Regions from separate parts of the Streptomyces sp. NBC_01288 genome, predicted to be linked through region 1. Evidence: riboswitches for the same ligand, from Rfam matches in the RefSeq annotation. Region 1 holds a riboswitch; each other region holds the start of a gene.
The links. Region 1 has a riboswitch for cyclic di-AMP ahead of OG194_RS27625 (transglycosylase family protein). Riboswitches for the same ligand answer to the same signal wherever they lie in the genome.
Positions count from the first base shown of each region.

Region 2: linked by a shared signal. The riboswitch ahead of OG194_RS01700 (C40 family peptidase) and the one ahead of OG194_RS27625 (transglycosylase family protein) in region 1 are both predicted to bind cyclic di-AMP.
Region 3: linked by a shared signal. The riboswitch ahead of OG194_RS19150 (transglycosylase SLT domain-containing protein) and the one ahead of OG194_RS27625 (transglycosylase family protein) in region 1 are both predicted to bind cyclic di-AMP.

Region 1 is NZ_CP108427.1:6,114,100-6,124,612, reverse strand. Features, by position in the region: gene OG194_RS27655 (zinc-binding dehydrogenase) at 1-191, shown strand, start outside; gene OG194_RS27650 (hypothetical protein) at 188-472, opposite strand; gene OG194_RS27645 (Ppx/GppA phosphatase family protein) at 633-1,604, opposite strand; gene OG194_RS27640 (DUF501 domain-containing protein) at 1,601-2,131, opposite strand; gene OG194_RS27635 (FtsB family cell division protein) at 2,239-2,715, opposite strand; gene eno (phosphopyruvate hydratase) at 2,815-4,101, opposite strand; gene OG194_RS27625 (transglycosylase family protein) at 4,417-5,112, opposite strand; cyclic di-AMP (ydaO/yuaA leader) riboswitch at 5,122-5,303, opposite strand; gene OG194_RS27620 (LysM peptidoglycan-binding domain-containing protein) at 5,497-6,474, opposite strand; gene OG194_RS27615 (cytochrome P450 family protein) at 6,700-8,124, opposite strand; gene OG194_RS27610 (tetratricopeptide repeat protein) at 8,121-10,442, opposite strand; gene OG194_RS27605 (nucleoside triphosphate pyrophosphohydrolase) at 10,512-10,513, opposite strand, start outside.
Region 2 is NZ_CP108427.1:357,948-368,460, reverse strand. Features, by position in the region: gene OG194_RS01740 (carbohydrate ABC transporter permease) at 1-93, opposite strand, end outside; gene OG194_RS01735 (carbohydrate ABC transporter permease) at 97-1,023, opposite strand; gene OG194_RS01730 (LacI family DNA-binding transcriptional regulator) at 1,317-2,303, shown strand; gene gndA (NADP-dependent phosphogluconate dehydrogenase) at 2,367-3,836, opposite strand; gene OG194_RS01720 (hypothetical protein) at 3,981-4,517, opposite strand; gene OG194_RS01715 (GtrA family protein) at 4,573-5,106, opposite strand; gene OG194_RS01710 (endonuclease/exonuclease/phosphatase family protein) at 5,298-6,146, shown strand; gene OG194_RS01705 (hypothetical protein) at 6,148-6,606, opposite strand; gene OG194_RS01700 (C40 family peptidase) at 6,804-8,459, opposite strand; cyclic di-AMP (ydaO/yuaA leader) riboswitch at 8,468-8,642, opposite strand; gene OG194_RS01695 (DUF1996 domain-containing protein) at 9,002-10,513, shown strand, end outside.
Region 3 is NZ_CP108427.1:4,337,209-4,347,721, forward strand. Features, by position in the region: gene OG194_RS19140 (peptide MFS transporter) at 1-1,031, shown strand, start outside; gene OG194_RS19145 (CocE/NonD family hydrolase) at 1,048-3,042, shown strand; cyclic di-AMP (ydaO/yuaA leader) riboswitch at 3,306-3,477, shown strand; gene OG194_RS19150 (transglycosylase SLT domain-containing protein) at 3,481-3,957, shown strand; gene OG194_RS19155 (HAD family hydrolase) at 4,065-4,871, opposite strand; gene OG194_RS19160 (LacI family DNA-binding transcriptional regulator) at 4,978-6,006, opposite strand; gene OG194_RS19165 (carbohydrate ABC transporter permease) at 6,203-7,084, opposite strand; gene OG194_RS19170 (carbohydrate ABC transporter permease) at 7,081-8,070, opposite strand; gene OG194_RS19175 (ABC transporter substrate-binding protein) at 8,067-9,401, opposite strand; gene OG194_RS19180 (beta-galactosidase) at 9,613-10,513, shown strand, end outside.

The sequences.
Region 1 (10,513 bases):
TCGACGCGGTCGCCGCCGGCCAACTCGCCTTCCCTGTCGACCGGGTGTACGACGGCCTGGAGCAAGTGGCGCAGGCCCACGGGGACATGGAGCACGACCGGGCGACCGGGAAGCTGGTGGTGCGCGTCCGGCACCAGCACGGCGGACTCGGACGCGATACCGGGGGTGCGCCCGCGTCCGCCCCTGCCTAGCGAGTGGAGACGAGGGCGATCAGGGCGATGAACAGCCCGAGGATTCCGGCGATCTCGGCAGCCACCGTCAGCATGGGACGTCGTCCCGCGTCACCGGCCGGTGAAGGTGCGGAAGGGGTACGGCCCCCTTCGTCGTGTGTCCGTGGGACGCGCGGAAGAACGGTCGGTCCAGCCCCGGCCTGACGTCGCGCTTGGGCACGTCGGCTGCTGGAACGAACCAGTGCCCAGATCAGCAACCCGATCAGGACGACGATCACGATGTCGAACGGCAACACTGCCATCACCCGCATCCCCCGACGCACACGTTCCGCTCACCGACCACAGGTCCGTGAGTTCCCTGCACCGACTATGCCCGACGGACGACGCGGGCAAGGGCCGAATCTCATCGAGCGTCGCCCCAGGGCATGAAGAGACCCCGGCCATGGCCCTGAACCTGTCGCCTCAGCCGCCCTGCTTGCCCGCCTCGGCCTCTTCCGCCGCCTTGAACGCGATCCCGTCCAGGATGTCGTGTTCGCTCACCACGACCTCCGTCGCTCCGACCCGCTCCATGATCGAGAGGAGTACGAGGGCGCCCGCGCCGATGACGTCGACGCGGCCCGGGTGCATGGAGGGGACGGCGGCGCGTTCGGCGTGGGTGGAGCGGAGGAGGGACTCCGTGATCTCGCGGACGCGGTCGTAGGAGACGCGGGAGTGGTGGATGGCGTCCGTGTCGTACTCGGGGAGGTTCTGGGCGATCGCCGAGACCGTGGTGACCGAGCCGGCCAGGCCGACCAGGGTGCGGGCCTCGCGGAGCGGGACCGTCTGTTCGGCGAGGTCGAGGGCGGCCTCGATGTCGGCGCGCATCGCCGTGATCTGGTCCGGGGTCGGCGGGTCGGTGACCTTGCCGTCGCGGACCAGGTGGCGCTCGGTCATGCGGACGCAGCCGATGTTCACGGAGCGGGCGGCGCGGACGGCGTCGTCGCCGACCACGAACTCCGTGGAGCCGCCGCCGATGTCCACCACCAGGTAGGGCTTGGCGAGGTCGTCGCGGCCGGTGAGTTCCTTCGTCGCGCCGGTGAAGGAGAGTTCCGCCTCCTCGTCGCCGGTGATGACCTCCGGTTCGACGCCGAGGATGTCCAGGACGCCACGGACGAAGTCGTCGCGGTTCGAGGCGTCGCGGGAGGCCGACGTGGCGACGAAGCGGAGGCGTTCGGCGCCGAGTTCCTTGATGACCGCCGCGTAGTCGCGGCAGGCCGCGAACGTGCGCTCCAGTGCCTCGGGGGCCAGGCGGCCGGTCTTGTCCACGCCTTGGCCGAGCCGCACGATCGTCATCCGCCGGTCCAGGTCGACGAGTTGACCCGTCGCCGGGTCCACGTCGGCGACGAGGAGGCGGATCGAGTTCGTACCGCAGTCGACGGCGGCGACACGGGTCACTTCTCGTCCTCCTTCGTCACCGTCACGCACGGCCCCTTGGCCCACCACTCCGGCAGCATCGCGATCGCCTCGTCGCCGAGCGGGTTGACGCCCGGGCCCGCGGCCAGGGAGTGGCCCACCAGGACGTGCAGGCACTTCACGCGGTCCGGCATGCCGCCCGCGCTCGGGAAGCCCTCCAGGACCTCGATGGCGTCGCGGCGCGCGATGTAGTCCTCGTGCGCGGCGCGGTACGCGGCGGCGAGTTCGGGATCGGACTCCAGCCTCGCCGACATCTCCTTCATCACGCCGTTCGCCTCAAGGGTGCCGATCGCGGAAGCCGCGCGCGGGCACGTGAGGTAGTACGTCGTCGGGAAGGGGGTGCCGTCGGGGAGGCGGGGAGCCGTCTCCACCACGTCCGGCTCTCCGCACGGGCAACGGTGTGCGATCGCGCGCAGCCCGCGCGGCGGACGCCCGAGCTGCTGCTTGAATGCCTCGACGTCCGCGTCGGTGGGCTCGGTGCGCGGAGTGGACGGCGGGGGCTTTTCCATGCCTGTACGAAAGTCTCTCTGTCAGTTCAATTCGGTTCAGCCACTGGGCAGTTCAGTCACTGATCAGGGCGGGGGCAGTCACTGATCGCGGCCTCTGCCCCGGTCAGTCACTGGTCGGAGGCGTCGGACTTGTCCACGCCGTCCCAGACGTTCGAGTACCACGGGCGGTCGGCCGCCCCCAGTTCCGCGCGCGACTGCTTGGCCGCGTCCGGGTCGATCACGATGTAGCCCGTCTCCCCGGGCATCACGTAGTGCAGCCGCTGCCGGATCTGCTGCTCCGCGTACGAGTCGTCCTGCCAGCGCGCCTTGAGGTCGCGGAGCTGCTCGACGCGCTGCCGCGCCTGCTCCTGCTGCCGTTGGAGATCGGAGATCTCGGCGCGCTGGGAGACGTACTGCCTTATCGGGTACGCCAGCGCCACGATCAGCGAGCACAGCACCAGGGCGAGGAGGGCCGCCCGGCCGGTGAGCCGGGAGCGGCGGGCCTGCCGCTTGGTCTGGGAGCGGTAGACACGGGCCGCCGTCTGCTCGCCGAGCAGCTTGAGCCTGGTCGCGGTGGAGAACCGGTCCCGGTCCTTCACGGCCATGTCCCGCCTCCCCTTCACACGTGCGTACGTCCCCGCACACGGTACGGGACCGGGTGCGGGGACGTACGTACGACTGGCTAAGGCTTAGCCCGGTATGGGTCAGCCCTTGAAGCGGGGGAACGCGCTGCGGCCCGCGTACTCGGCCGCGTCGTCGAGGATCTCCTCGATGCGGAGCAGCTGGTTGTACTTGGCGACGCGGTCCGAGCGGGCCGGGGCGCCGGTCTTGATCTGGCCGCAGTTCACCGCGACGGCGAGGTCGGCGATGGTGGTGTCCTCGGTCTCGCCGGAGCGGTGGGACATCATGCACTTGAAGCCGTTGCGCTGGGCCATCTCGACGGCGTCCAGGGTCTCGGTCAGCGAGCCGATCTGGTTCACCTTGACGAGCAAGGCGTTGGCCGTGCCCTCCTCGATGCCGCGGGCGAGACGCTCCGGGTTGGTGACGAAGAGGTCGTCGCCGACGATCTGGACCTTGTCGCCGATGCGGTCGGTGATGACCTTCCAGCCGGCCCAGTCGTCCTCGTACAGCGGGTCCTCGATGGAGACGAGCGGGTAGGCCGCCACGAGCTCCTCGTAGTACTCGGTCATCTCGGCGGCCGAGCGGGACTTGCCCTCGAACTCGTACTTGCCGTCCTTGTAGAACTCGGACGCGGCGACGTCGAGCGCGAGCCCGATCTGCTCGCCGGGGATGTAACCGGCCTGCTTGATGGCCTCGATGATGAGGTCGAGCGCGGCGCGGTTGGACTCCAGGTTCGGGGCGAAGCCGCCCTCGTCGCCGAGGCCGGTGGACAGGCCCTTGGTCTTCAGCACCTTCTTGAGGGTGTGGTAGACCTCGGCGCCCCAGCGCAGCGCCTCGGAGAAGGACTCCGCGCCGATCGGGGCGATCATGAACTCCTGGATGTCCACGTTCGAGTCGGCGTGCGAGCCGCCGTTCAGGATGTTCATCATCGGAACGGGCAGCAGGTGCGCGTTCGGGCCGCCGAGGTAGCGGAAGAGGGGGAGGTCGCTGGCCTCGGACGCGGCGTGCGCGACGGCGAGGGAGACGCCGAGGATGGCGTTGGCGCCGAGCGAGCCCTTGTTGTCGGTGGCGTCCAGGTCGAACATCGCCTGGTCGATCAGTCGCTGCTCGGTGGCGTCGTAGCCGACGAGCTCCGGGCCGATCTGCTCGATGACGGCGAGAACGGCCTTCTCGACACCCTTGCCGCCGTAGCGGTTGGGGTCACCGTCACGCAGCTCGATGGCCTCGAAGGCACCCGTGGAGGCGCCGGACGGAACGGCGGCACGACCCGTGCTGCCGTCGTCGAGGCCGACCTCGACCTCGACCGTGGGGTTGCCTCGGGAGTCCAGGATTTCCCGGGCTACGACGACGTCGATGGACGGCACGAGCATCTCCTTCTTGGGGTCTGACGCGGCTACGGCAACACCGCAGCGGCTCTGCGAGACGAGCCTAACCGGCTCGGGGCGATTGGCCATCCGGTCGGCCGCCTGATGGACAGAACCGAGAGTAAATTGTTTCCGAACGGAACAAAGCGCTTCGCTGAAGAGCGCGCAAAAAAGCCCCGCTCCGGTGCGTACGGGGGAACACGCACCGGAGCGGGGAGCCCGTGGGGGACGGGGGTGACCCTCACGAGGTCTCCATGATGGGGACCACGGATGTGAGGGCGCTGTGGTTCAGCTACGAGACCGATATGTCGTTTCGGGCTGTCACTTCAGGTGGAGCTGCTGGCCCGGGAAGATGAAGTCGGCGTCGTCGATGATGTCCTTGTTCAGCTTGAACAGCTGCTGCCAGCCGCCCTTCACCTTGTGCTTCTCGGCGATGGAGCTGAGGGTGTCGCCCTTGACGACCTTGTACTCGCCGTCACCCTTCTTGACCTTCTTGCCGGTCGGGGTGGTGACGGTCTTCTTGGCGGCCGGGCGCTCGGCGGAGCGGGAGGCGGTGGTGTCGCTCGTGGAGCGCTCGGTGGTGCTCTTGGAGGAGCTGGAGCTGTTCGAGCTGCTCGACGAGCTGGAGCTGCCGCCGGAGTACGAGGCGCCGGAGAGGCCGGTGCCGCAGGTGGGCCAGGCACCCTTGCCCTGGGCGGCGAGAACCTTCTCGGCGACGGCTATCTGCTGGGACTTGGAGGCCTGGTTCGCGGTGGAGGCGTAGGCGGTGCCGCCGTACGCGGCCCACGTCGAGGCGGAGAACTGCAGGCCGCCGTAGTAGCCGTTACCGGTGTTGATGGACCAGTTGCCGCCGGACTCGCAGCTGGCGACCGTGTCCCACTCGGACGCGGTGGCGGCGGAGGCGCTGCCGGTGGCCATCAGCGGGGCGGCGATCGCGACACCGGTGACGCCGGCGAGCGTGGCGACGCGGGTGGCCTTAGACGGACGGCGGTGCTTGCCCTTGCTGGAAAACAGCATGGAAAATCCCAATCCCCTCACCGACGCCTGCGAGGTGAGCTGTCGGGTTCGGGCCGTGTGAGTTGCCCGGCCGTGCTCGTACGTCTCGTACGCGGCACGACTTAACCCCAAGCCGGTTCCGGTCGTCTCTCAACTCCCGGGCCCGGCGCTTACCTTGGGTCCCCCGCTCCTGCCTACGGCGCTTGACGCGACGAATGTTCCCGGAGGCCGCTGGCAGGACTCGGCGTGTGCGGCAGCCGGGGCTCGTGGTGACGAGCGGCCTTGACCGTAGACACGGAATCGGCGGAATTTCAAAGACGATCAGGGCTTCTGAGACTCATCCCACACTTTGATCAAACCGGACATTCAGCTCGAAGCATGACGTGAACTCCCGCTGCTCTCTTGCTACTTTTCGTCCACTTCCGTACCGACGTCCAAGGTCTGACCGGCGGCGATCTGGGTCGGATCGGCGCCTATCACCTTTTTGTTCTCGGCGTAGAGCGCACGCCATCCGCCGTCGTAACCAAGGGAGTCGGCGATGGACGCGAGGGAGTCGCCGGCGCGGACGGTGTAGGTCTGCGGCGACACGCTCTCCTCGGCGCTGGCACCGCGATGCTTACCGGCACTCTGCTGGTCACCCTGCTGGTCGTCGGAATCGCTGAGCGCGCCGGTGTCGACGAGGCTCCATTTGCCCACCGCCTGGCCCGAGTTGTCCGATTCGTCGATTTTCGGGGAGGCGGCGACCGAGTCGTTGCCGGTCGAAGGAGTGGTTGACTTGTCGGACTTGGCGGAGTTGTCCGTCGCGGTGGGCGAGGGGCTGTCGCTCGACGAGTCGCCGCCGGACGCGTCGGACGAAGTCGAGTCCGTGGTGCCGGAGTCGGACAACCCGGAGGAAGCGGACGAGTCCGACGAACCGGAGTCGGCGTCGGAACCGGAGTCGGAGGAGCCGGTCGGAGTGGCCGACGGGGAGTCACTCGCGAGGCCGGTGTCGACGTCCGTCGAACCCGAGGTGGTGGTGAGACCGGAGAGCAGCGCGCAGGTGGTCCACGCGGAGGTGCCCTTGTCGGCGAGGATCTTCTCGGCGACGGCTATCTGCTGGGAGCGGCTGGCCAGGTCGGCGCTCGGGGCGTAGGCGAGGCCGCCGTACTTCTCCCATTCGTCCTGGGTCATCTGCAGGCCGCCGTAGTAGCCGTTGCCGTCGTTCTCGCTCCAGGAGCCGCCGCTCTCGCAGTTGGCCACCTTGTCCCAGGTGGTGCCGTCGGCGGCGTTCGCGGAGGCCGCGGCGAGAAGGGGGATGGCGATGGCGGAGCCGGTCACCCCGGCCGCGACGAGGAGAGCCGGAGCCTGACGGGGGCGACGGTGACGACCGTTCCCGGAGAGCATGCGGAGGCCTTTCGCGTGACAGCGGGGGGACCGCGCGGCGGGTGGTGCGGGGGTGCTGCGTGGGGTGGTGCGGGGCGCCGCGCTGGTACGTGAACGTACCCACAGTCGATCACTTGTCACAAGTTAATGCCACGGAGATCACGTGAAGATCACAGAGTTGAAGAACTGTCACTTTCGGGTTTAGGGGGCTGGATTGCCGGTTCAGCGGCGCTCCGGACCACCTGTTCAACGGCGTTCCGGGGTGAACTCCACGGGGAGTGTGCGCAGTCCGCGCATGATGAGGCCGCCGCGCCAGCGCAAGTCGGCCGGATCTCCGGCGAGTTGCAGGTCGGGGAGGCGGGTGAGGAGCGTGGCCAGCGCGGTCTGGCCCTCCAGCCGGGCTAGCGGGGCGCCGAGGCAGTAGTGGATGCCGTGGCCGTAGCCGAGGTGTTGATTGTCACGGCGCCCGAGATCGAGGACGTCGGGATCGGCGAACCGTTCCGGGTCCCGGTCCGCGGCGGCCAGTACGACCAGCACGGGGTCGCCGGCCGCGATGTCCTGCCCGCCGAGGGTGAGCGGACGGGTGGCGAAGCGCCAGGTGGCGAGCTCCACGGGGCCGTCGTAGCGCAGGAGTTCCTCCACGCCGGTTTCGAGGAGGCCGCTCTCCCCCGCGGCCAGGGACTTCTCCAGGCGGGCGCGCTGCTCGGGGTGGGTGAGGAGGGCGTACATGCCGTTGCCGATGAGGTTGACAGTCGTCTCGAAGCCGGCGAACAGCAGGATGAAGGCCATCGCCGCGGCCTCGTTCTCGGTGAGGTGCTCGCCGTGGTCGGAGGCGCGGATCAGGCCGGAGAGGAGGTCTTCGGTGGGAGTGGGGGTCGGGGTGGGGGTGCCGGTGGGGTTCTCGCCGGGGTACGGGGCGGGGGTGCCGGACAGGTTCACGCCGGGGTGTGGGGCTGGGGCGCCGGACAGGTTCACGCCGGGGTGCGGGGTGGGGGCGTCGGAGAGGGCTTCGCGTTTGCGGTGGATGAGGTCGGCGAGATAGGCGCGCATCTTCTTGACGGACCGGGCGACTCCGCCGCGCGGCCCGCCTCCGTGCCGGATCATCATGCCCGCCCAGTCACGGAAGTCGTCCTGGTCCTCGCGGGGGACGCCGAGGAGGTCGCAGATGGCGTAGATGGGGAGCGGGAAGGCGAAGTCGTGGATGAGGTCGGCGGAGCCGTCGGCTGCGAACCGGTCGATCAGATCGTTCGTCAACTCCTGCACCCGGGGCGCGAATTCGGCCACCCGCCGGGGTGTGAACGCCTTGCTGACCAGTCGTCGGAGGCGGGTGTGGTCCGGGGGGTCGATGTTGAGCAGATGCGTCATCAACTCGGCCTTGCGTTCACCCGGGATACCCGTCTTGCCCTTCGCGTGCGCCGGTTCGTCATGGTGCGCGGGGTTCTTGGAGAGCCGGGGGTCGGCGAGGGCGTGCTTGGCATCGACGTAACGGGTGACCAACCAGGCCTCCACTCCGCTGGGGAGCCGGGTCTTGTGCACGGGGGCGTGCTCGCGGAGCCAGGCGTAGGTGGGGTAGGGGTTGGTGGCGAATTCCCAGGTGAAGAGGTCGGGGGCCTGGTCCGGAGTGGGGGTCGCGGGGTTCGGCGGGGTGGGGTGGCTGGGCTGGTTGGTCACTCGTTGACGGTATCTGGGGTGGGGGTGGTGCCGTCCGGAGGGCGGGGCGGTGCCGGGAGGACTTCGGGGAGGCCGATGGGGTTCGCGGTGCCAGCCCATCGATACGTGTCCGCGACTTCAACCCTCTGATACCAGTCCGCGGCTTCGGCCATCCTGCCCTGCAGGTCCAGCAGCACCCCGATGGCCGTCTCCGCCTCGGAGACGCCCCCTTGGAGGGCTTGGCGATATAACTCCATCGCCTCGTCGAACCGATCCTGCCTGGCCATCCACTGGCCGAGGTTGAATGCCGCGCTCGCATCTCCAGCATGTGCGGCTGACTGGTAGTAGGGGACCAGCTTGACTTCGTCGGCCTCTGGCTCCCACGAGAGATGGACGCCCAGTTCACCTGCGCCGCGCGCATCACCCCGTGCGGCGGCATAACACAACCAGACGTCCGCCTCCGGGGCCCGCCAACTGCTCAGAAGAGCACCGAGACTTACGGCGACCTCGAGGCGGCCGGCGGCCGCAGCCCTGCGGTACCAAAGAAGTGCCTCGTCCTCGCGACCGGTGCCGACCAGCGTGTCGCCGAGTTCATGGGCGGCCACGGGGTCACCGGCTTCGGCGGCTCTGCGCAGCCATGCTTCGGCTTGGTCGCGGAGGAGCTTGCCCAGTGTGGTTGCGGCCCAGGAACCACCGGCCGCAGCCGCCTGCTCCAGATACGGCATGGCCTGCGTGGTGTCGCCGCGTGTCATGAGGAACGCTGCGAGTGCCTCGGCACCCCTCCAGTCGCCCACGTCCGCCGCCCGGCTGAGCAGGGCACAGCGCTCATCGGGTCCGACGCGGCCGGCGAAGGCGATCATCAAGGCCGTGTCCTCCCCGTTTAGCCGGGAGAGGAACGCGGTACGGGCCCCGTCAAGGATGGCATCGCGGTCGACGACAGAGTCTGGCCCGGACTCGTCCAGCAGCGTCCACCACACCTCGTCCGGCACCGGTTCCAGGTTGCCGTCCGCTCTCGTGGCTTCCGCGACGAGAGCCCCGTACACCCGCCAGGTCTGCGCCTCATCCCCCCGTACCAGGAGCCCCGACGCTCCGAACAGGGGTTTCGTCGCCCAGGCGAGAGCGTCCTCGAAGGACTCGCGTTCCTCTGCCCCATAGTGTTCGTGGACCCTTCTCAGCAATTCCACCGGCACCGCTCCCCTGACCCCGCACCGAGCGAGGTCGACCGCAGCACGTACCAGCAACTGCCCGCGCGGGTGACTCACTTGGGTCCCCACGCGCCGCCACTCGTCGAACAGCAGATGCCCGATCGCGAAGTACGAGGCGGCGCCCTCCCGACCGCTCCACATGTACGCCGGGTACGCGCGCGGGTCGTCGAGCCCCGCAAGCCGCTCCAGTTCGGCGTCGCTCCACTCTCGCGCCAGTTCCACCGTGCGGGCCGCGGCGATGACCCGCTCGCCCGGCGCCGTCCCGGAACGGCGCCGGTAGTACTCCTCGGGGTTGATCGTGCCGAGCATGACGGCTCCGAGGGAGGTGAACCGTCCCAGGAGCTTCAGATCGAGACCGCCGCTTCCCAGGTGGTCGGTCAACTCGTCCAGCCAGATGACGTAGTCGCCGGGATTCCCGTCCAACACGCTCAGCACGGCGCGCAGGTCGTCGCCCGGATACGGAGCGTAGAGGATGTGCCTCTTCAACGACTGCACTCCGTGCCACGCCGTGTATGACTTGCCCGCGTACAGCTCGCCGAGGATCAGCACCAGGCCGTTGTGGGCGAGATGAATACGAAGGTCGTCGTCACAGTCCCGCCGCACGTACGGCGGGACGTCAGGCAGACCGAGCACCCGCCGCGTCGGACCCACTCCGAACTCCACGGGCCCGACTTGCCCGACCGGGCGCCAGGCCGCCGGGGAGGGAATGGCGCCGTAGTGGTTGTGCTGGACGGCGGCCACCGTCCCTTTGAAGGTGCTGCCGCGAAAGTCGAGGTGGTCTCGGAACTCGAGTCGTTCCTCGCGCGGGCGGGCCGCGAGGGCCGACGCGAACTCATCGATGAGCGCGGCGAGTTCGGTAGCGGCCGCTGCTGAACTGGACGCCCTCATGAGCACGTCGAGGAGCCTGAAGCGCCATCGTCGCCTCTCCTGGATCGGATTCAGAGAGTTCAGTACCCGGAATCGTCGGCCGAGCCTTTCGAGTCGGCTGAGGTGGAGTTCCGTCTCGGTCAACGCATGGCGCCGGAACCACGCCGCGAAGCTGTCATGGATCGGCTCCCACAAGGCGGTTGAGGCCGCCCCCTCAATGAGCACACGGGCCCCCGCTGTCGCCAACCGCTCCTTTTCCTCTGTCACACCCGCCACCTCCCCCGCGCGATCCTCAGCTCCTCGCCGTCAAAGGTACTGATTCACAGGGCCGTTGACTC
Region 2 (10,513 bases), 5.8 Mb from region 1:
CTTGCGCGGGGTGCGCAGCCGGGGCGCGCCCTTGGAACCGCCGCCGGACGCGGTCGATGCGGAGGGAGAGGCGGTGGTGACGGGGGTGCTCATGGCTCAGGCTCCCTTGCGCATGCCGCGGAGCTGCACGACGTAGGCGATGATCATCGTGATCAGCCCCATGATGATGGCGACCGCCGCGGAGTAGTTGTGCTGCTGTCCGTTGAAGGACAGTGAGTACGTGTAGAAGTTCGGCGTGTAGTCCGTCGTGATCGCGTTGCGCGCCAGCGGGCGCAGGATGCTCGGCTCGTTGAAGAGCTGGAAGCTGCCGATGATCGAGAAGATCGTCGCGATGACCAGGGCGCCGCGGATCGCGGGGAGCTTGATGGCCGTGATGACGCGGAACTGGCCGGCGCCGTCGATCTCCGCCGCCTCGTACAGCGAGGTCGGGATGACCCGCAGCGCGGAGTAGAAGATCAGCATGTTGTAGCCGACGAACTCCCAGGTCACGATGTTGCCGATCGACGCCAGCACCAGGTGCGCGGAGAGCGGGTCGGGCAGCGTCACATCGAAGGCGCTGTTGATGTCACCGACCAGGCCGAACTGGGTGCCGTACATGAAGCCCCACATCAGGGTGGCGACCACGGCGGGCACGGCGTACGGCAGGAAGATCGAGATCCGGAAGAAGTCCCGGCCGAACAGCCGGCCGCTGTCCAGGGCGAGCGCCACGAACAGGGCGATGCCGAGCATGATCGGCACCTGGATCACCAGGAACAGCGAGACCCGCTCCAGGGAGGACCAGAACTGGTCGTCCTGGAAGGCCTGCGTGTAGTTGTCCAGGCCGACGAAGTGGTTGCCGCCGATGAGCTGGTCGCGGAAGAGGCTGAGATAGATCGAGTACGCGATCGGAGCCAGGAAGACGAAGGCGAAGACCACCGCGAAGGGGCCGATGAAACCCCACCCTGTCCAGGAACGGCGTTCTCGTTTCGCCGACGGCCTGGTAGGAGGCCGAGTCGCGGCCGCAGGGGGTTGAAGCGTCGTCATGTAGTTCCTCGCTCGTCCATCTCGGAACCGGCGTCACACGCCGTCGCGATGTTGCGTAAACAGCACGGTCCGGAACGGCCCCGGGCTGTTATGTTTACGTAAACATCTGATGGCGGCATGTCTACACTGCCCCAATGTCGGTGGTCAAGGGTCGTTTGGGGAAACACGGCCGAGGCGATCGGATCGATATGTGAGGGATACAGGTGGACACAGTGGACGGTGCCTCGGGCGGTACGGAGAAGCCACGCAGACGCACCGGGAAACGGACGTCGAGACGCGCCCCGAGCGCGTCCATGGCGGATGTCGCGCGCGTCGCCGGCGTGTCGTCACAGACGGTCTCCCGGGTGTCCAACGGCTTCGCGGGCGTCAACGAGGAGACCCGGCGACAGGTCCTCGCCGCCATGAAGGAGCTGGGCTACCGGCCCAACAGCGCCGCCCGCGCGCTGAAACGCGGTGAGTTCCGCACCATCGGCGTGATCACCTTCAACCTCTCCACCACCGGCAACATGCGCACGCTGGAGGCCATCGCCACCTCCGCCGCGCACGAGGGCTACGCCGTCACGCTCCTGCCGGTCGCCGTGCCCACCCAGGACGAGGTGCGCGGCGCCTTCTCCCGCCTCGGCGAACTCGCCGTCGACGCCGTCATCGCCATCATGGAGGTCCACCTCCTGGACGCGGCGACCATCTCCCTGCCGCCCCATGTCCAGGTCGTCGTCGCCGACTCCGACGCGGGCGACCGCTACAGCGTGGTCGACACCGACCAGAACGGCGGAGCGCGCGCAGCCGTACGCCATCTCCTCGACCTCGGCCATCGCACGGTCTGGCACCTGGCGGGCCCCGAGGAGTCCTTCGCGGCCCAGCGCCGCGCCGACGCCTGGAGCGCCGAACTCACCGACGCGGGACGGCCCGTGCCCCCCGTCGTACGCGGCGACTGGTCCGCGGAGTCGGGCTACCGCGTGGGACTGGAACTCGCCCAACAGGCCGACTGCACAGCCGTGTTCGCGGCCAACGACCAGATGGCCCTGGGCCTGCTGCGGGCCCTGCACGAGCGCGGCCGGCGCATCCCCGAGGACGTCAGCGTCATCGGCTTCGACGACATCCCCGAGGCCGGCTCCTTCCTGCCGCCCCTGACCACCGTCCACCAGGACTTCGCCGAGGTCGGCCGCCTGTGCGTGGAAGGTGTCCTACGGCGGATGCGGGATCGCGGCGACGAGCACGGCACCACGCTGGTGCCCACGAAACTCGTCATACGCGACAGCACGGCACCGCCCGTCGGGTAGCGGCACGCAGACCTCCGGCCCCCCTGCATGAGCAGGAGGGCCGGAACGTCATGCGCGCACGGCTCAGGCCGTCGTCTCCGGGCGGCCGGGCCGGGACCAGTGCGTGTGGAAGGCGCCGGTACGGTCCGTACGGCCGTAGGTGTGGGCGCCGAAGAAGTCGCGCTGGCCCTGGAGAAGGGCCGCCGGCAGCCGGTCGGCGCGCAGCGTGTCGTAGTGCGACAGCGCGGCGGAGAACGCCGGGACCGGTATTCCGCGGCGGGCCGCCGAGGCGACCACCTCGCGCCAGGGGACCTGCGCGTCGCCGATCTCCTGCGCGAAACGCTCCTCGCCCAGCAGGCTGACCAGCGCCGGGTCGGCCGTGTACGCGGCACGGATGCGGTCGAGGAAGGAGGCGCGGATGATGCAGCCACCGCGCCAGATCCCGGCGACCGCGGCGAGGTCGATCGACCACTCGAACTCGGTCGCCGCGTCCTGGATCATCTTCCAGCCCTGGTCGTAGGCGATGACCTTCGAGGCGTACAGCGCCTGCTCGACCTGGGCGGTGAAGCGGTCGGCCTCGGTGCGGCTCAGCGGGGGAGTGGTGCCGCCGGGCAGCCCGCGGTAGGCGGCGCGCAGGTCGCCCTGGCTGGACGAGGCGCGCGCGAAGGTGGCCTGCGCGATCGCGGTGACCGGCGAACCCAGCTCCAGCGCGGTCTGCACGGTCCAGCGGCCGGTGCCCTTCTGCCCGGCCGCGTCGGTGACGATGTCGACGAACGCCTTGCCGGTCTCCGCGTCGGTGTGACCGAGGACCTCGGCGGTGATCTCGATCAGATAGGAGCCGAGCCGCCCCTCGTTCCAGCGGCGGAAGACGTCCGCGATCTCGGCCGGGGTGTAGCCCCCGACCTGGCGCAACAGGTCGTACGCCTCGGCGATGAGCTGCATGTCGGCGTACTCGATGCCGTTGTGCACCATCTTGACGAAGTGCCCGGCGCCGTCGGTCCCGATGTGCGTGGAGCAGGGCTCACCGTCGACCTTCGCGCTGACGGACTGGAACATCGGACCCAGCACGGCGTACGACTCCGCCGAACCGCCGGGCATGATCGACGGCCCGTTCAGCGCGCCCTCCTCGCCGCCGGAGACCCCGGCGCCGACGAAGTGCAGGCCCCTGTCGCGCAGGGCGGCCTCGCGGCGGCGGGTGTCGGCGAAGTGGGCGTTGCCGCCATCGATGATCATGTCGCCGGGCTCCATGAGCGCGGCGAACTCGTCGATCACGGCGTCAGTGGCCGGACCGGCCTGCACCATGATCATCAGGCGGCGGGGCTTTTCGAGCGCGGCCACGAACTCCTGGGCCGTCTCGGCCGGGACGAAGGCGCCCTCGTCGCCGTACTCCTTCATCAACTCATGGGTGCGGTGCGGCGATCGGTTGTGGACGGCGACCGTGTAGCCGTTGCGGGCGAAGTTGCGTGCGAGGTTGCGGCCCATCACGCCGAGGCCGGTGACGCCGATCTGGGCGGTTCCGTCGGCGGCGGGGTCGTGCGGTGCGGATGCGTTCATGGGGTGCCTGTTCTCCGAGTCGGTGACGTGGCGGGTCGGCGCTGGGCGCCCATGACCGCAGGTACGTCTGTGATCGCGAAATCACTCGAAGTACGGGCCCCCGATTCGTAATTCCTTCCGGGACCGCGTCGTCGGACCTGGCTCTCAGCAGCCCGAACCGGTCGGAGTGAACTCCACGCGCGCGTGCTCGTCCGCCGTGCGTGCCTCGTCGTAGGCGGCACGCGTGACCTGGTACCAGACGTCGTCCTTCGCGGTGTTGCCGCCGACGTCGTCGAGGCTCACGCACCACCGCTCCGCGCGGACGACCCGGGTGTACGTCTCGGTGCCGCTGCGCACCTTCGAGCACTTCCGGTACTGCTCCGTGGTGTACCAGGTGCGGGTCTTCTTCTTGGAGCCCGATCCGGAACTGGACTTGTGCTGGACCTTTTTGGTGGCGGGCGTGCACTTGGTGACGGTGTGCGGCCGGGTGCCCTTCGCCGTCTGTCTGGCGAGGTGCCGGACCGAGTCGCGGAGGCCGGTCACGGTGTCAGGGGTGGGCCGGGACTTCTGCGGGGTGCTCGAACTGCCCTGCCCGACGCCGGACGCGGATCGCGTGCTGTCGTCGCTTCCGCCCCCGCATGCGCTGAGCGCTCCGATCAGAAGTGCTGTCAGTCCGCCCACTATCAATCGCTTGGTGAACATGCCCCCGCCGCCTGTGAATTGGAAACGATCAGCCTAGCCGATCACCGGGGGACGTTCAGTTTGGAGCGAGCGCGAACTGCCGCCGCTGCAACGTGCCTACGGTAGCCGGAGCCTCCAACATGCCCTGAAGGCGCTGGAGTTGCCGCGAGCCGTTCATGGCCGCCTGGCCACTACCGGTGGCGAAGACGTACAGGCGCAGCAGGAGGAACCGGGCGAGGCCGGCAAGCCCTGAAGCGCTGAGGTAGACGATCTGCTCGGTCGGCATCCCCGGCGACGACTGCACCAGATGCAGGACGAACATCGCGGCGCAGGTCACCCCGTAGGCCGCCGCGGCCGAGCCCGCCGACTGCCAGTGCCGACGCCATCCGGCGGGCCGGCCCGAGCCGAAGGTGAAACGGGCATGGAGTTCCGTGCACAGGAGGGTGGAGACGACGGTGATCAGCGCGTTCGCCAGCGCCCAGGGCAGCTGCTCCGCCAACAGGGCCACGGCGCCGCTGGAGAGGAGCCCGACACCGCCGCCCAGTGCCACGAACCGGGCGAAGGAGGCGAGCGGACCGGGAGCGGCCGGGGTCCGGGGCGCGTCGTCCATGGCGGTCTCCATCCGCTCCGTACGCTACGCCGCGGTGATGCGGCCGCGTAGGATTGCTTGACTTACTCAACTATAGCGGATTGATTGAGTTACGCAAGTACATTTTCGCGACGGAGGAACGGGAGGAACCAGGGGAGCCCCTCCCGCAGGCGACCTCCGTACAATGCGGCCTGACCATGGGTGAGTTACTGGTGAGATGCGCGACGTTCAACGTGCTGCACGGTCGGCAGATCCTGCCGGACGGCCGCCCGAACCCCGTTGCCCCCGGCGATCCCTCGGCGCCCCTCGCCGAAGCCGTCGCGTCCCTGGACGCCGACGTGGTGGCACTCCAGGAGATCGACTGTCTCCAGGAACGGTCGGGCGGTGTCGATCAGGCGGCGGTCGCCGCCGACGCGATGGGTGCACGCGACTGGAGATACGCGACGGCGCTGCACTGCCGTTCCGTGCCCGGCCGGGGCTGGGTCTCCGACCCGACCGAACCCGGGATGCGCGTCTACGGCCCCGAGGGGCAGCGGCAGCCCGAAGTCCCTTCGCACGGACTGGCGTTGCTCTCCCGGCTCCCGGTCCGCGAGTGGCGGGCCCTACGGCTCCCGGCGGCGCCCTTCGGGATGCCGTTGCGGGTGGCCGGGCAGGCGTTTCCGGTGCTGGCGCGGGATCAGTCCCGGGCCGCCCTGGCCGCCGTACTGGAAGGACCGCACGGCCCGTTCACCGTCGTGGCCGTCCATCTCTCGTTCGTGCCGGGGTGGAACATTGGGCAACTGCGCACCGTGCGCCGCTGGATCGCCGATCTGCCCCAACCCCGGGTGCTGATGGGCGACTTCAACCTCTTCGGCGCCCTTCCCCGGCTCACCCTGAACGCGACCGCGCCGCGTGGCTGGCGGAGTTCGGCGCGGCGGGCGACCTTTCCGTCGCACCGCCCGCTCGTGCAACTCGACCACATCCTGGCGACGGGGCTCGGCGCGGACGCCGTAGGGGCAGCGCACGCGCCAAGGACGGCGATCTCGGATCACCGGCCGTTGGTGGTGGAGTTGGCGCTCTGAGTCAGTTCCAGAGGGGGTAGGTCACGGTGTGCTGGAACTTGTCCGGCCTCGCGCCCGGGTACGTCAGGGTGATCTCCGTGTACTGCCGCGCCTGCGGGTGCCGCTTCCAGGTCTGCGGAGTGTCCAGCCGGACGGTGACCGCGAACGAGTGGAACTTGCCCACCGCGCAGTAGGGCTTGCAGTCGTTCACCACGTTGACGCCCGTGGCCGTCGCGGAGTCGCTGTTCCAGGACGTCCAACGCAGCGACGTGAGGCGGCTGTTGCCGTCGCCGCACGCGAGCATGAAGTCGGTGGGGCGCACCTGGGGATGCCACAGGCAGTCGACGAGCACGGGGTCCTGTAGCTGTCGGTGGGCGGTCACCGGGACCGTGGTCGGCGCCGCCGACGAGGTGCCGACGGCCGGCCCGAGCAGGGCTGCGGCACAGAGCGTGACGATTCCGACCATGGTGTGTTTGTACATGTCCGCTCCCGGCCGCCTCTTCGTCCTCGTCGCCCCGCACCAGCGGTGGGCCCGCCTGCCGGGGCGCGGTCGTCGTGTCTCTGTCGACGCTACGACCGTGTCCCAGGATGCACCACTCGTACGGGTCTACGACACGGTTGGCCGGGAGTGTCGTGAGGTGTGCGGTAGGGGCCGGGAAATGCCCGGCCCCGATCGGATCAGGCGGGCCGTACGGCGCCCCGGATGGCGGCGGCACCGGCGTAGAAGATCGACTCCTCGCGTATCGGCGTACCCGGACTCGGCGCGTGGATCATCAGGCCGTTGCCGGTGTAGAGGCCGACGTGATCGATGCTGTCGTAGAAGAAGATCAGGTCGCCGGGGCGGATGTCCGTGAGCGGGACGAGGGCGCCGGCACCCGACTGTTCCTGGGCGGTACGAGGGAGGAGGACGCCCGCGGCCTTCCAGGCGGCCTGGGTGAGGCTGGAGCAGTCGTACGCGTCCGGTCCCGCCGCGCCCCACAGGCAGGGCCTGCCGATCTGGGCGCGGGCGAAGGCGAGCGCGGTGCTGGTCTTGCTGAGCGTGGTGGGGTCCTGCGGCGCGGCGGGTACGGCCGCGGCGGGCGCCGGGCTGATGGTCGGGGCCGGGGGAAGAATGATCTCCGGGGCCATCGTCGGAGCCGTGGGCAGGGTGAACTCGGGAGCGATGGCCGGGGCCGCGGCGAAGGAGACCTCGGCGGCGGGCGGTGCCGGCTGCCACTCCTGCTGCGGCGGGCGCCAGTCCGGTTCCGGCGTGGGGTACGAGGTCCGCTGCTCGGTCACCGGAGGCATCTGGCCGGTGGACCAGGCCTGTTGCTCGGGGACGATCGGCATCTGACCGGTGGCCCAGGTCTGTTGCTCGGCCACGATCGGCATCTGGCCCGTCGACCAAGCCTGTTGCTGGGGCAGGACGGGCATCTGCCCCGTGGACCAGGCCTGTTGCTCGGGCGCGATGGGCATCTGGCCCGTCGACCACATCTGCTGTTCGGGGACCATGGGCATCGACCCGGTCGACCAAGTCGCCTCCGGGGTGGGCCAGTTGGTCTCCGCGGGCGGCCAGGTAGCACCAGCCGGGGCGGATTCGGTGCGCGGAGCCGCGATGTAAGGGAGCAGCTCCAGGTCCGCCGTGAGCGGGTCGAAGGCCGGTGCCGGGGCGGCCGCGACGGCGAACTGCTGTGCCTCCACGGAGGGCATGGGCGCCACCTCGATGGAGGGCACGGGCGGCAGGTCGAGGACCGTCGGCTGCGGCATCTGAGCCATCTGCTGCATGTACGGCATCTGAGGCGACCGGGGTGCCTGCGGCGCGGCGATCTGAGGCGACTGGGGTGCCTGCGGCGCGGCAGGCGGCAGCGCGGCGATCGGTCCGGCCGTCAACTCTGCGATGGGCGCGGCGAGTTGAGGGGTGACGGGCTCCGGTGCGCCGGTCCCCGCGGTCAGTTCGGCCACGGCGCGGCTGGGCTGCGCCTCAAGCGCGCGGCCGCCGCCTTCGGGCTCGGGGCGTCGTTCGGACCGCTCGGGCCTGGGTGCCGCCGAGCGGGCGGGAGTCCTGCCGGGCGGCAGTTTCGCCGGTACGGTCGGGCCCATCTGGGCGCGAGCGCGGTCGAACAACTGCCGAGTGACGGCGTCTTGGGCGGGGTCGGAAGTACGCGACGCGCTGGGGCGGGGTTCGACACGCTTGCGCGGACCGCCGGACATCTTGCGTGTGGCGTTGTAGTTTCCGGTGGCCGTCTCGGCCCTGTCGTAAAGGGAGTTGATCCGCCGCTGGACTTCGTCACGGCTGGGTCGGTCGTCCACGGTGGGGCCACTGCCTCCGGTGCGCGTACTTCGTTCTGCCGGCATGGCAGACGTGCTCCTTCCGTATCGCGCCTACCGGGTTAGCTGTCGGGTTCGGGCGGCCGATCACGGAAGGATTGCCCTACGACCCTTGCCCAAGCGGGCGGTCGGGTCGATTCACCCCAAGTTCGGTTGGGTCCCCGGCTCCGGCTGTCGCGAGCGACACACCGGACTCGGCGCAAACCGTGCGGCCCGGCGCTGATCGCCGGAGTAGGTCGTACGGTCTGAGCGTCAACTTAGCCAACGTGTGTGCCTCGTGTGAAGGTTGAAGCGCGATATGTCCGATACGTTTTTGTGACCTTTACCTCGCTCAGATACTTCGGCTGGATGCGTCGAGGGTTCGATCGAGGGCTCATGGGTCCGCCGAGTCGGGTGATCCATATGAGGTCGCTATGAATTTTTGGGACGGTTGAACACACTGGCGTCCCGCTCCGTATTGGAACGGGGGATTTCCATGCCGGGACGATCCGGGCCGACCGATACGTGTAGGAGCAACTTCCTTGGCACGCAACACGCGCAGACGCCCAACGGGCGCACGACGCGCGACGATGGCAGCAGTCGCCCTGATGCTGGGCGGCGGAGGACTGGTGGCGGCGAACGTCTACGCGTCGGCGTCCGAAGGCGGTTGGGGCGGTGACTCGTCCCAGCAAGGGTCTCCCGACGCGGCATCGAGTGGCGCGACGATCGACTGCCCGGACATCGGCACCCAGTTGACGTCGGTCCCCGACGAGGCGAAGACCGAGGTCGACGCCCAACTCGCGCTTCTGGACCAGCAGATAACCGAGGCCTACCAGAAACTGAAGGACTCGACGGAGTCCATACGCCAGGACGCCTCCTTCGCCGACAACGCGATCATGAATCCGTTGAAGGAGAAGCGGGCCGCGACGATCGGGCGGATCGACGACGCCATCGACCGGGTCGGGGACCGCCCCGAGGGTCTCGACGCGCTCGCCGGCTGCACGCTGATCGCCCCCACGAACGGCGACGAGAACGGCAGCGGGGGTGACCAGAGCGGTAGCGCCGACCCGACCGGCCAGGACCAGCAGCAGGGTGACGGCCAGGGCGAGCAGGGGAACCAGCAGTCCACGAACGGGCCCGTCGCCTCGGACTACGCGGACATCACCTCCGTGCAGCCCAACGTGAACACCCCGCAGGACCAGGGCGACGCCTCCCGCGGCACGTTCGTCACCGCATGTGGCGTGAACGAGAACGGCCTGTTCAACTCGGACAACGTGATCGTCGCGCCCGGAGTCACCAACGGAGCCCACCACTTCCACGACTACATCGGCAACCAGTCGAACAACGCCTTCGCGAGCGACGACGACCTGGCGAAGGCCGACACGAGTTGTGAGAACCCGGGCGACAAGTCCACGTACTACTGGCCCGTGTTGCGGCTCCAGAACGGCAAGCAGGAGCGGGACGCGGACAAGCCCGGCGGCGGCACCGAGGGCAACTCCGGTCAGATCGTCACCGCGAAGGCGGCCACGCTGACGTTCGTGGGGAACCCGAAGAGCAAGGTCGTCGCGATGCCGCGCCTCCTGCGCATCATCACCGGCGACGCCAAGGCCTTCGTGAACGGCCCGGCCAACGCCAACGCCTCCTGGAGCTGCACCGGTTTCGAGGACCGGCAGCTCAAGGACAAGTACCCGCTGTGTCCCGCGGGCAGTGACGTGGTGCGCACCTTCAAGTTCCAGAGCTGCTGGGACGGTCGCAACATCGACAGCGCCAACCACCGCACCCACGTGGCCTTCGAGGCCGCCGACGGCTCCTGCCCGACGGGCTTCGAGGCCATCCCGCAGCTGGTGCAGCGGATCGTCTACGACGTGGACGCGCCGAGCCTCCAGGACGGCGGCAAGACGACCCCGCTGTTCGCGGTCGACTCCTTCCCCGAGCAGCAGCACAAGCCCGTCACCGACCACGGCGACTTCATCAACGTCTTCGACGAGGGCCTGATGAAGGACATGGTCAGCTGCATCAACGACGGCAAGAAGTGCGGCGCCGGCACGAACGACGACCCCGGAGGCTCGGGCGACGGCTCCGGCTCCGGTGACGGCTCCGGT
Region 3 (10,513 bases), 1.8 Mb from region 1:
ACGCCGGTTTCGCGCTCTACTACATGGCGATCAACATCGGCGCCTTCGCGGGCCCGCTGATCACCGGCTGGCTCGGCGACCACGAGGGCTGGCACTGGGGCTTCTCGGCGGCCGCGGTCGGCATGACGTTCGGGCTCATCCAGTACGTCGCCGGGCGCCGTCACCTGGCCGGTCGCAGGAACACCGCCGAGTTCGCGCTCGCGCCGGACGCGCTGCGCCGCGCGGTGAAGCTGATCGTCGTGGGCATCCTGGTGGCCGCCGTGCTCGCGACCGGGCTGGCCACCGCCGGCTGGCTCACGATGGGCCGCTTCGTCGACCTCCTCACGGTGATCTCCGTGATCGCGCCGGTCGTGTACTTCGCGGTGATGTTCAAGAGTCCGCGCGTGAGCCCCGAAGAACGCGGCCGACTGCGCCCGTACATCGTGCTGTTCCTGGCCTCCACGGTCTTCAACTTCATCCTCTTCCAGGCCTATTCGACGATGATGCTGCTGGCCGCGTCGAACGCCGAGACGACCATCCTGGGCTTCGACTTCCCCGCGAGCTGGTACGCGAGCGCGCTCGGCGCCTTCGAGGTCGGGCTCGCGCCCGTGGTCGCCGCGCTCTGGGTCCGCATGGGCCGCCGCCAGCCGCACGCCTCCAACAAGATCGCGATCGGCGTCGTACTCGGCGGCCTCTCCTTCCTGCTGATGGTCCTGCCGACCAGCGGGCACAGCGGCGACGCCTACCGGATGTCGGCCTGGTGGATCGTCGGCTCGTACTTCCTGCTGGGCCTGGGCGACATCCTCCTGGAGACCTCCGGCATGTCGGCCACCACGAAGCTCGCCCCGGCCGCCTTCTCCAGCCAGACCATGTCCCTCTGGTTCCTGTCCCTCGCCCTCGCGAACGGCATCCAGGCCCAGACGGTGAAGCTCTACGACGACGTCTCCAAGCCGGCCTACTTCGGCGTCAACGGCGCGATCGCGGTGGCCGCGGGCCTCGCGGTGATGGCCGCCGCGCCGTGGCTGCGCCGGACCATGCACCCGGTCCACTGAACCCAGGGGTCCCCTCATGCGCATCCGTACGTCCTTCCCCCACAAGACGGCCCACGAGGACATCCGCATCCCCCTCGCGGACGGAACACGCCTCTACGCGCGCGTGTGGCGCCCGGTGACGGACGAACCCGTCCCCGCGCTCCTCGAATACCTCCCGTACCGCCTGACCGACTGGACCGCCCCCCGGGACGCCCAGCGCCACCCCTGGTACGCGGGCCACGGCTACGCCTCCGTCCGGGTCGACGTGCGCGGGCACGGCAACAGTGAGGGTGCCCCCGGCGACGAGTACGACGCGCAGGAACTCGCCGACGGCGTGGAGGTCGTCAACTGGCTTGCCGCGCAACCCTGGTGCACCGGCAGGGTCGGCATGTTCGGCATCTCCTGGGGCGGCTTCAACTCCCTCCAGATCGCGGCCCTCGCGCCCGAGCCGCTCAAGGCGATCGTCACGGTCTGCTCGACGGACGACCGCTACGACAACGACGTGCACTACATGGGAGGTTCCGCCCTCGCCGTCGACCTGCACGCCTGGGCGGCCACCATGCTCGCCTTCGTCGCCCGCCCGCCGGACCCCGAGTACGCGGGCCTGGTCTGGCGCGACATGTGGCTCAAGCGCCTGGAACAGATCGACCCGTTCATCCACACCTGGCTCGCCCACCAGATCCGCGACGACTACTGGAAGCACGGCAGCGTCTGCGAGGACTACGGCGCGATCGACGCGGCCGTCCTCGCGGTGGGCGGCTGGCACGACCCGTACCGCGACACGGTCCTACGGCTCGTCGAACACCTCCCGCCGGACCGCGTACGCGGCCTGATCGGCCCGTGGTCGCACCAGTACCCGGACCGCGGCCTGCCGCCCGGCCCCGCGATCGGCTTCCTCCAGGAGACCCTCCGCTGGTGGGACCACTGGCTCAAGGACAAGGACACCGGCGTCACGTCCGACCCGCTCCTACGGGCCTACGTCAGCGACTCGCACCCGCCGGCCACGGTCTACGACACCCTCCCGGGCCGTTGGGTCGGCGAGCCCGCGTGGCCCTCGCCGCACGTGAAGACGACGACGTACGGCCTCCGGGGCGCGCCCGTGATCGTCCGCTCCCCCATGCACACCGGTGTGGACGCGGGCCGTTTCTTCCCCTTCGGGAACGACGCCGATCTGCCGCCGGACCAGCGGGACGAGGACGCGCGCTCCGCGTGCTTCGAGTTCGAGGTGCCGGCCGAGACGTGGGTGCTGGGGCGGCCGAGGATACGGCTGCGGCTGACCTGCGAGGTGCCGCGCGGGCAGGTGATCGCCCGGCTGTGCGACGTCGCCCCCGACGGTGCCTCGACCCTCGTCACCCGGGGCGTGTTGAACCTGTCGGCGCGGCACGGGCGGGACCGGGCGGTGCCGTGGACGCCGGGCACCACCGAGGACGTGACCTTCGAGCTGAACGGCATCGGGCACGCGTTCCCGCCCGGGCACCGCATCCGGCTCGCGGTGTCGTCGGCGTACTGGCCGTGGATCTGGCCGCAGCCGGAGTCCTCGGTTGGGTTCACGCTGGACCCGGAGGGGAGCGCGCTCGAACTCCCGGTGCGGGAGCAGGAGTCGGCGGGCGACATTCGCTTCGAGGAGCCGGAGGAGGCCGAGCCGCTCGGGGTCAACTACCCGGCGACCCTTGACGAACCACGCCCCGAGCGGCTGGTCGTACGGGATGTCGCGAAGGGTGAGTGGCGGCTCGAAGTGGATCCCCGGTACGGCGGCACGCGCGTGTATCCGGATGGGTTGGAGTTCACCGAGGACGCGTTGGAGACGTACACGATCGACGAGTCGGACCCGCTGTCGGCGCGCACCCTCTCGGAGTGGTCGATCCGGCTGCATCGACCGGAGCTGGGATGGGACACGAGCGTGCGCACCCGGTCGGAGATTACTTGTGACGAAACGGACTTTCTTGCATCAAATGAGGTTATCTGCACCGAGGGTGAAGAAGTGATCTTCCACCGCACTTGGGAGAAAAGGATTCCGAGAACTGCCAGTTGAGGGCGAATGCCCGATTTGCCGTTCTTAATCCTCCCGTGAGTTGGGTCACGCGTTTCTGTGCGTGACCTGTGTCCTGGTCTGCCCGCGTTTTCCCTTACGGCATTTGACAGTTGACCCTTGGCTCGCGCAAAGGATCAAGCGCCCCATACGCCTCAGACCAAGGTCAATAGGGGTTAGGTGTGATTCCGCCACTTGTTCCGGACATGTGCTCTCGCATAGTTTCCCGGCCTGTCGAGCGGAACGCCGAATCCTGCCGCCGCCCGGCATCCCAGTCACGAACTTCTCGCACGGCAGGAGCGGGGGAACCAGGTAAGTCGCCGGGCCGGTCGTCATGACCGGAACGGCTTGGGGTTAAGTCACGTCCGCAAGGGCTTGGCCGGGCACCTCCCAGCCCGAACCCGACAGCTCACCTCGCAGGCGACGGAGAGGAACCTCGTCATGCCTGCAACCGCTCAGTCCCGCCGTGCCCGCTTCGTCCGCCGTGTCGTCGTCGCCGGTACCGGTGTCGCGATCCTCGCGCTGCCTGTCGTCGGTGCGACCACCGCGTCCGCGGCCACCACGTCGACCACCGCCTCGACCACGCTCGCCGGGTACCCCAACACCCTTGACGGGTGGATCCGGGAGTCGCTCGCGATCATGGCGCAGAAGGGGATTCCGGGTACGTACAACGGGATCTACCGGAACGTGATCCGTGAGTCGTCCGGTAACCAGTACGCGATCAACAACTGGGACTCCAACGCGGTGGCCGGTACGCCGTCGAAGGGGTTGCTTCAGGTGATCGACCCGACGTTCAACGCGTATCACGTGGCCGGGACTTCGTTTGATCCGTATGACCCGGTCGCGAACATCACCGCTGCTTGTAACTACGCGGCGGCGGTGTACGGGTCTATCGACAACGTGTACGGCGCGTACTAGCTCCGCCGGTTCAGCAGGGGGACGTCGTCGTTCGGCTGCGGCGCCGTCGTGGCTGGTCGCGCAGTTCCCCGCGCCCCTGAATGTGCCCCTGCGGGGCCATTCAGGGCTCAGCCGAGCAGTCTCTCCAGGACCAGCGCGATGCCGTCGTCCTCGTTCGAGGACGTCACCTCGTCCGCCACTGCCTTGAGTTCGGGGTGGGCGTTGGCCATGGCCACGCCGTGGGCTGCCCAGTCGAACATCGGGATGTCGTTCGGCATGTCGCCGAAGGCGATGGTGTCGGACGGGGTCAGGCCCAAGTGGCGGGCGGCCAGGGCCAGTCCCGTTGCCTTGGTGATGCCGAGTGGCTGGAGTTCGACGGTGCCGGGGCCCGACATGGTGACCGAGGCCAGGGAACCAACCACCGAGCGGGCCGTGGACGCCAACTCGTCGTCCTCCAGGGCGGGGTGACGGAGCAGCACCTTGCTGATGGGTTCGCACCACAAGTCGTCGCGCCTGCCTACCCGTACCGCCGGGAGCGTGGGGTGCGGCATCAAGTAGCCGGGCTCGATCAGCGTCAGGCCGTCCACGCCGTCCTGGTCGACCGCCGCGTACACCTGGCCCACCTCCGCCTCGATCTTGCCGAGCGCGGTCTCCGCCAACTCCCGGTCCAGGGTGACCGACCAGAGCAGACGGTCCGCGCCGGCGTCGTACAACTGCGCGCCCTGTCCGCACACCGCGAGCCCTCTGGAGCCGAGGTCGTCGAGGAGGGGCCGCACCCTCGGGGCGGGCCGGCCGGTGACGACGAGGTGCCGGGCACCGGCCTCCGCCACCCGCCGCAGTACGGCGCGGGACCGGTCGGAGAGCGTGTCGTCGCCACGCAGCAGCGTTCCGTCCAGGTCGGTGGCGATCAGTGCATATGCGAGGGGTGCGGCCATGATCAGAGAATACGGATGGAACGCCCCACCGACTCGACACGAACCGGACGGCTGCTGCCTTCACATGCGTGTACTCGTGTTCCGGTTGGTTTGACAATTACGACCGTTATGCCGACTCCCGTACCACCAGTTCCGTAGGCAGAATCACGCCCGCCGTGTCCTCGCCGGCGATCTGGGCGAGGAGCATCCGCACCATTTCGGCGCTGATGCGGTCGTAGGGCTGACGCATGGTCGTGAGGGCCGGGGTGATCGAGGTGGCCGCCGCCGAGTCGTCGAATCCTCCGACAGCGATGTCATCCGGGACCGAACGGCCGGACTGCTGGAGGGTGTTGACGACTCCCAGGGCCATCAGGTCGGAGGCTACGAAGACCGCGTCTATGTCGGGGGCCTGGGTGAGGAGTCTGCGGGCTGCTTCCTCGCCGCCTGTGCGGCGGTAGTCGCCCTCCACGACGAGGTTCGGGTCGTGGGGCAGGCCTGCCTCCGTGAGGACGTCTCGGTAACCCGCCAGGCGGTCGGGGCCGCCCGGTGCGTCGAGCGGGCCGGTGACCATGGCGATGCGGCGGCGGCCCGCGGCGACGAGGTGGCGGACCATCTCCTGGGCGCCGTCGCGGTCGGCGGCGGCGACGTAGCTGTACTTGGAGGCGGCGCCGAGCGGTTTGCCGCAGGCCACCAACGGGATTCCCGCGTCCCGGAGTTCGGCCGCGACCGGGTCGCCGCTGTGGTTGGAGACGAGGAGGACGCCGTCCACGTGGCCCGAGGTGATGTACCGGGTCAGGCGGCGGCGTTCGTCCTTCGACGAGGCCAGCATCAGGAGCAGCGGGATGTCGTGGCGGGCCAGGTGTTCGGTGCAACCCCGCAGCAGGACATTGAAGTTGGGGTCCTCGAAGAACTTCTCCTGCGGCTCGGTGAGGAGGAACGCCACCGAGTCCGACCGTCCGGTGCTCAGGGAGCGGGCGTGCCGGTTGACGACGTAGCCCGTCTTCCTGATCGCCGTCTCCACCGCGGTGCGGGCGGCGGGTGAGACGTAGTGGCCGCCGTTCAGGAACCGGGAGACGGTCCCCCGTGAGACCCCTGCCTCCCGGGCCACGTCGTGGATGGTGGGCGGTTTGCGGCGTCCGTTCGAGCTGGTGGTCATGTTCCTCGTTCGTGGTGGGGGGCGGTCGGCTGTGGGGGGCCGCCCGGGCAGATCGTGGAAAGCCAGCGGCGGTCAGGCCGCGCCCCAAAGGGGCGCGGGGCTGTGTTTGATTTGCCGCTACCGCCGCGTGGGCGCGACCAGCCACGACGGCGCGGCAGACGAGCGACGGCCCATCACCGCCCTTCCAGCGGAGCGCTCACGCCTTGACCGATCCGCTCAGCAGGTCCAGGGACCAGAAGCGCTGGATCACCAGGAACAGCGCGATCAGCGGCAGGATCGCGAGGAAGCAGCCCATGATGACCAGGGTGTAGAGCGCGGGCTGTGAGGCGCCCTGGTTGAGCAGGGTGTAAAGGCCCAGTGTGAGCGGGAACTTGGTGTCGTCCGCGAGCATCACGTACGGCAGCAGGAAGTTGTTCCAGATGCCGACGAACTGGAACAGGAACACCGTGATGAGGCCCGGCATCATCATCGGCACCGCGATCCGCGAGAAGATCCGCCACTCGCTCGCGCCGTCCATCCGGGCGGCTTCGAGGAGTTCGGCGGGCACGGAGGCGGCCGCGTAGATACGGACGAGGTAGACGCCGTAGGGCGAGAGGATCGACGGCAGGAGCATCGACCAGTACGAGTCGGCCAGGCCCAGCTTGGAGAGGAGGAAGTACTGGGGGACGGTCAGCACGATGCTCGGGACGAGGACGCCGGCCAGCATCAGCTTGAAGATGAACTCCCGGCCCCTGAAGGCGAATCGGCCCAGTGCGTAGCCGCCGGCGGCCGAGACCGCGGCGGAGAGCAGGGCGCCGCCGCCCGCGTAGAAGAGGGAGTTGACCATCCACTGCCAGTAGATGCCGTCGCGGTACGCGCTCAGGTCCTTGAAGTTGTCGAGGAAGCCGGAGCCGGGGGCGAAGGTGAACGTGGAGAACAGTTCGCCGCGGCCCTTGCTGGCCGCGATGACCACCCAGACCACGGGGATCAGGCAGTACAGCGAGCCGATGACCAGCACCAGGGTCGGCACCCACGCGGTGCGCTTCGGCTTCGCGGGGCCCGGGCGGGCGTCGGTGGCGGTGAGGGTGAGGGGGGTCATGCCCGGTCCTCCCGGGTGTAGCGGTCGGAGACGCGCAGCAGGGTGAAGGAGAGCGCGAAGGTCGCCAGGGCCAGCACCACGGCGGTGGCGGAGGCGCCGTAGATGTCCGACCTGAGGAAGGCGGCGTCGTAGATGGCCATCAGCGGACTCCAGGAACTGGAGAGGCCGTTGGTCAGCGGCCTGAGCGCCATGGGCTCGGTGAAGACCTGGAGCGTGGCGATGACCGAGAAGAAGAACGTGAGCACGAGGGACGGCATCACGATCGGGATCTTGATCCGCAGGGCGATCTTCAGGTCGGACGCGCCGTCGATGCGGGCGGCCTCGTAGATCTCCTGCGGGATGGAGCGCAGGGCGGTGTAGATGACGATCATGTTGAAGCCCGTGCCGCCCCATACCGCGATGTTCGCGAAGGACAGGTACAGGTTGCCGCCGTCGAACAGGTCCGGCTGCGGGAGGTTGAACTCGCGCAGCAGGTAGTAGAAGGGGCTGACCGTCGGCAGGTACAGAAAGCCCCACATCAGGGCGGCGATGATGCCGGGGACGGCGTACGGCAGGAAGATCGCGAGGCGCGCGAACTTGGCGCTGCGGGCCTGCGGGGTGTCCAGCATCAGCGCGAAGACCAGCGCCAGACCGAGCATCGTGGGGATGACGATCAGGCCGTAGCCGAAGGCGCGCAGGACGCTGTGGCCGAACTCGGAGTCGTGCAGGACGTCGGTGTAGTTCCCGATGCCGTTCCAGACCTGCTGACGGGCGCCCTTGCCGAGGCCGATGCCCTTGACCTGGACCTTGTGGAGACTGAGCCACACCGCGTACCCGATCGGTACGACGGTGAAGGCGGCGAACAGGAGCACGGCCGGTACGAGGAACCAGTACGGCGCGCTGCGGCCACGGCGACGGAGGCGGCGGGGGCGGACGGAGGCGGCGGTGCCGTCCGCCAAGGGCCCGACCGTCGACCGGTCGGCGCCCTTGAGCGGAGTGCTGGTCATGCCTCGGTCACCTTGAAGCCCTGCTTCTTCATGTCGGTGAAGGTCGACGACTGCATGGTGGCGAGCGCGGTGTCGAACTGCGCCGCCTTCTTCGCCTTGGTGGCCTTGCCGAACGCGTCGCTGAAGGTGTCGTAGGCGACCTGGACGTTCGGGCCCCAGGCGGACGCGGCCGTGGTGGCGGCGATCTTCGCGGCCGTGTCGTAGAAGTCGGTCTGGTTCGGGAAGAACGCGGGGGCCGTCAGCACCGAGCCGGACTGGCCCTTGGTGGCCGCCGGGTAGATGGAGGCCTCCTTGACCAGGGCGGCCAGCGCCTCCGCGTCGGTGTTCAGCCAGGTCGCGAACTTGGCCGCGGCCTCGGCGTGCTTGGAGTCGGTGGAGACGCCGGTGGAGGAGCCGCCCCAGCTGCCGGTGACGTCCTCGCCCGTGCTCCACTGCGGCAGCGGCGCCATCCGCCACTTGCCCTTGGTGTCGGGGGCCGAGCTGATCAGCACGCCGGGCGCCCACACGGCGGAGACCCAGCCGAGGTGGGTGCCCTTGTTCAGGGCGCTGCTCCAAGCCGGCGTGTACATCGGCTGGTTGTCGATCGCGCCCTCCTGGACGAGGCCGCCCCAGAAGTCGGTGACCTCCTTCGTCGCCGCGTCGTCGATGCCGACGGTCCACTTGCCGCCGCTCTCCACGGTCCACCACTTGGCACCGGCCTGCTGCGCCAACCCGGCGAACAATCCAGGGTCGTTGGCGGAGAACGTCGTCAAGTAGGCGTCCGGGACCGCCTTCTTGGCGGCGCGGGCGGTCTTGGCGAAGTCGTCCCAGGTGGCCGGGACGGTCAGGTTGTGCTTCTTGAACAGGTCCTCGCGGTAGAAGAACATCAGCGGCCCGGAGTCCTGCGGTATCGCGTACACCGCGTCGGTGCCGAGCGTCACCATGCTCCAAAGTCCCTCGGCGAACTCGGACTTGGCGGACTTCGCGTACTTCGAGATGTCCGCGAGCACGTCGTTCGAGACCAGCGTCGGCAGCGACTGGTACTCGACCTGGATCAGGTCGGGGGCGTTGCCCGCCTTCTTCGCGGTGATCAGCTTGGAGACGATGTCCTTGCCGGCCGCCTGCTTGGACACCGTGACCGTGATGTCCGGGTTCTTCTTGTTCCAGATCGCGGCGACCTTGTCCATGTTCGGCGCCCAGGCCCAGTAGGTGAGCTTGACGGGCCCGCTGCTCTTGCCGGAGTCGTCGTCGGAACCGCCGCAGGCGGCGAGGGTGCCCGTGAGGCCTACGGCTGCTGCCCCGGCAAGAATGCTGCGCCTGCTGAACTGGTGGCGGTGGATCGACATCTTCATCTCCCCTGACTGAGTGCGAGCCGGCCTCGGAGGTGTCCCACCTGCTCCGCACGGCTCTGTGACCGTGCACAGTAGAGAATTGTTTCGGACCCTTGTCAATGGATGAACCGTGGGGTTACCTACTTGTTGCTGACGGATGGACGCCGCAACCATCCATGTGCACGATCACAGAAACAGCCGACTTTCTCCTCCGATCCCCGGGAGTGAACCCATGCCGTCCCCCGCCCCCCACGACCGTCTGCCGCTCGCCTTCGGAGGTGACTACAACCCCGAGCAGTGGCCGCAGGAGGTCTGGGAGGAGGACGTACGGCTGATGCGGGAGGCCGGGGTCACGGCGGTCTCCCTCGGCGTCTTCTCCTGGGCCCGGATGGAGCCGCGTCCCGGTGAGTACGACTGGGAGTGGCTGGACACGGTGATGGGCCTGCTGCACGCGTCCGGGATCTCCGTGAACCTCGGCACGCCGACTGTCGTACCGCCGGCGTGGTTCTACCGCGCGCACCCCGACGCGCTCCCGGTGACGCGCGAGGGAGTCCGCCTCGCCTTCGGCTCGCGGGGCGCGATCTGCCACTCCAACCCGGCCTATCGGTCGGCCGCGGCCACGATCACGCGGGCGCTGGCCGAGCGCTACGGCAGCCACCCGGCCGTGGTCCTGTGGCACGTCCACAACGAGTACGGCGCCCCCGTCCTCGCCTGCTACTGCGATGTGTGCGCGGCGGCTTTCCGGGGCTGGCTGCGCGAGCGCCACGACACCCTCGATGCCCTCAACCACGCCTGGGGAACGGCGTTTTGGGGCCAGCAGTACGGCGACTGGGAGGAGATCACTCCGCCCCGGGCGACCCCGTCCGTATGCAATCCCACCCAGCAACTCGACTACCACCGCTTCGCCGACGCCCAGGCCCGCGCCAACTTCGTCGCCGAGCGGGACATCCTGCACCGCCTCTCCCCCGGCGTCCCCGTCACCACCAACTTCATGGTCGCGCCGAGCCAGGGCCAGACCGTGGACTACTGGGCCTGGGCGAAGGAGGTCGACCTCGTCACCAACGACCACTACCTGATGACCGACGGCCGCCGCACGCACGTGAACCTGGCGCTGGCGGCGGACTTGACCCGCT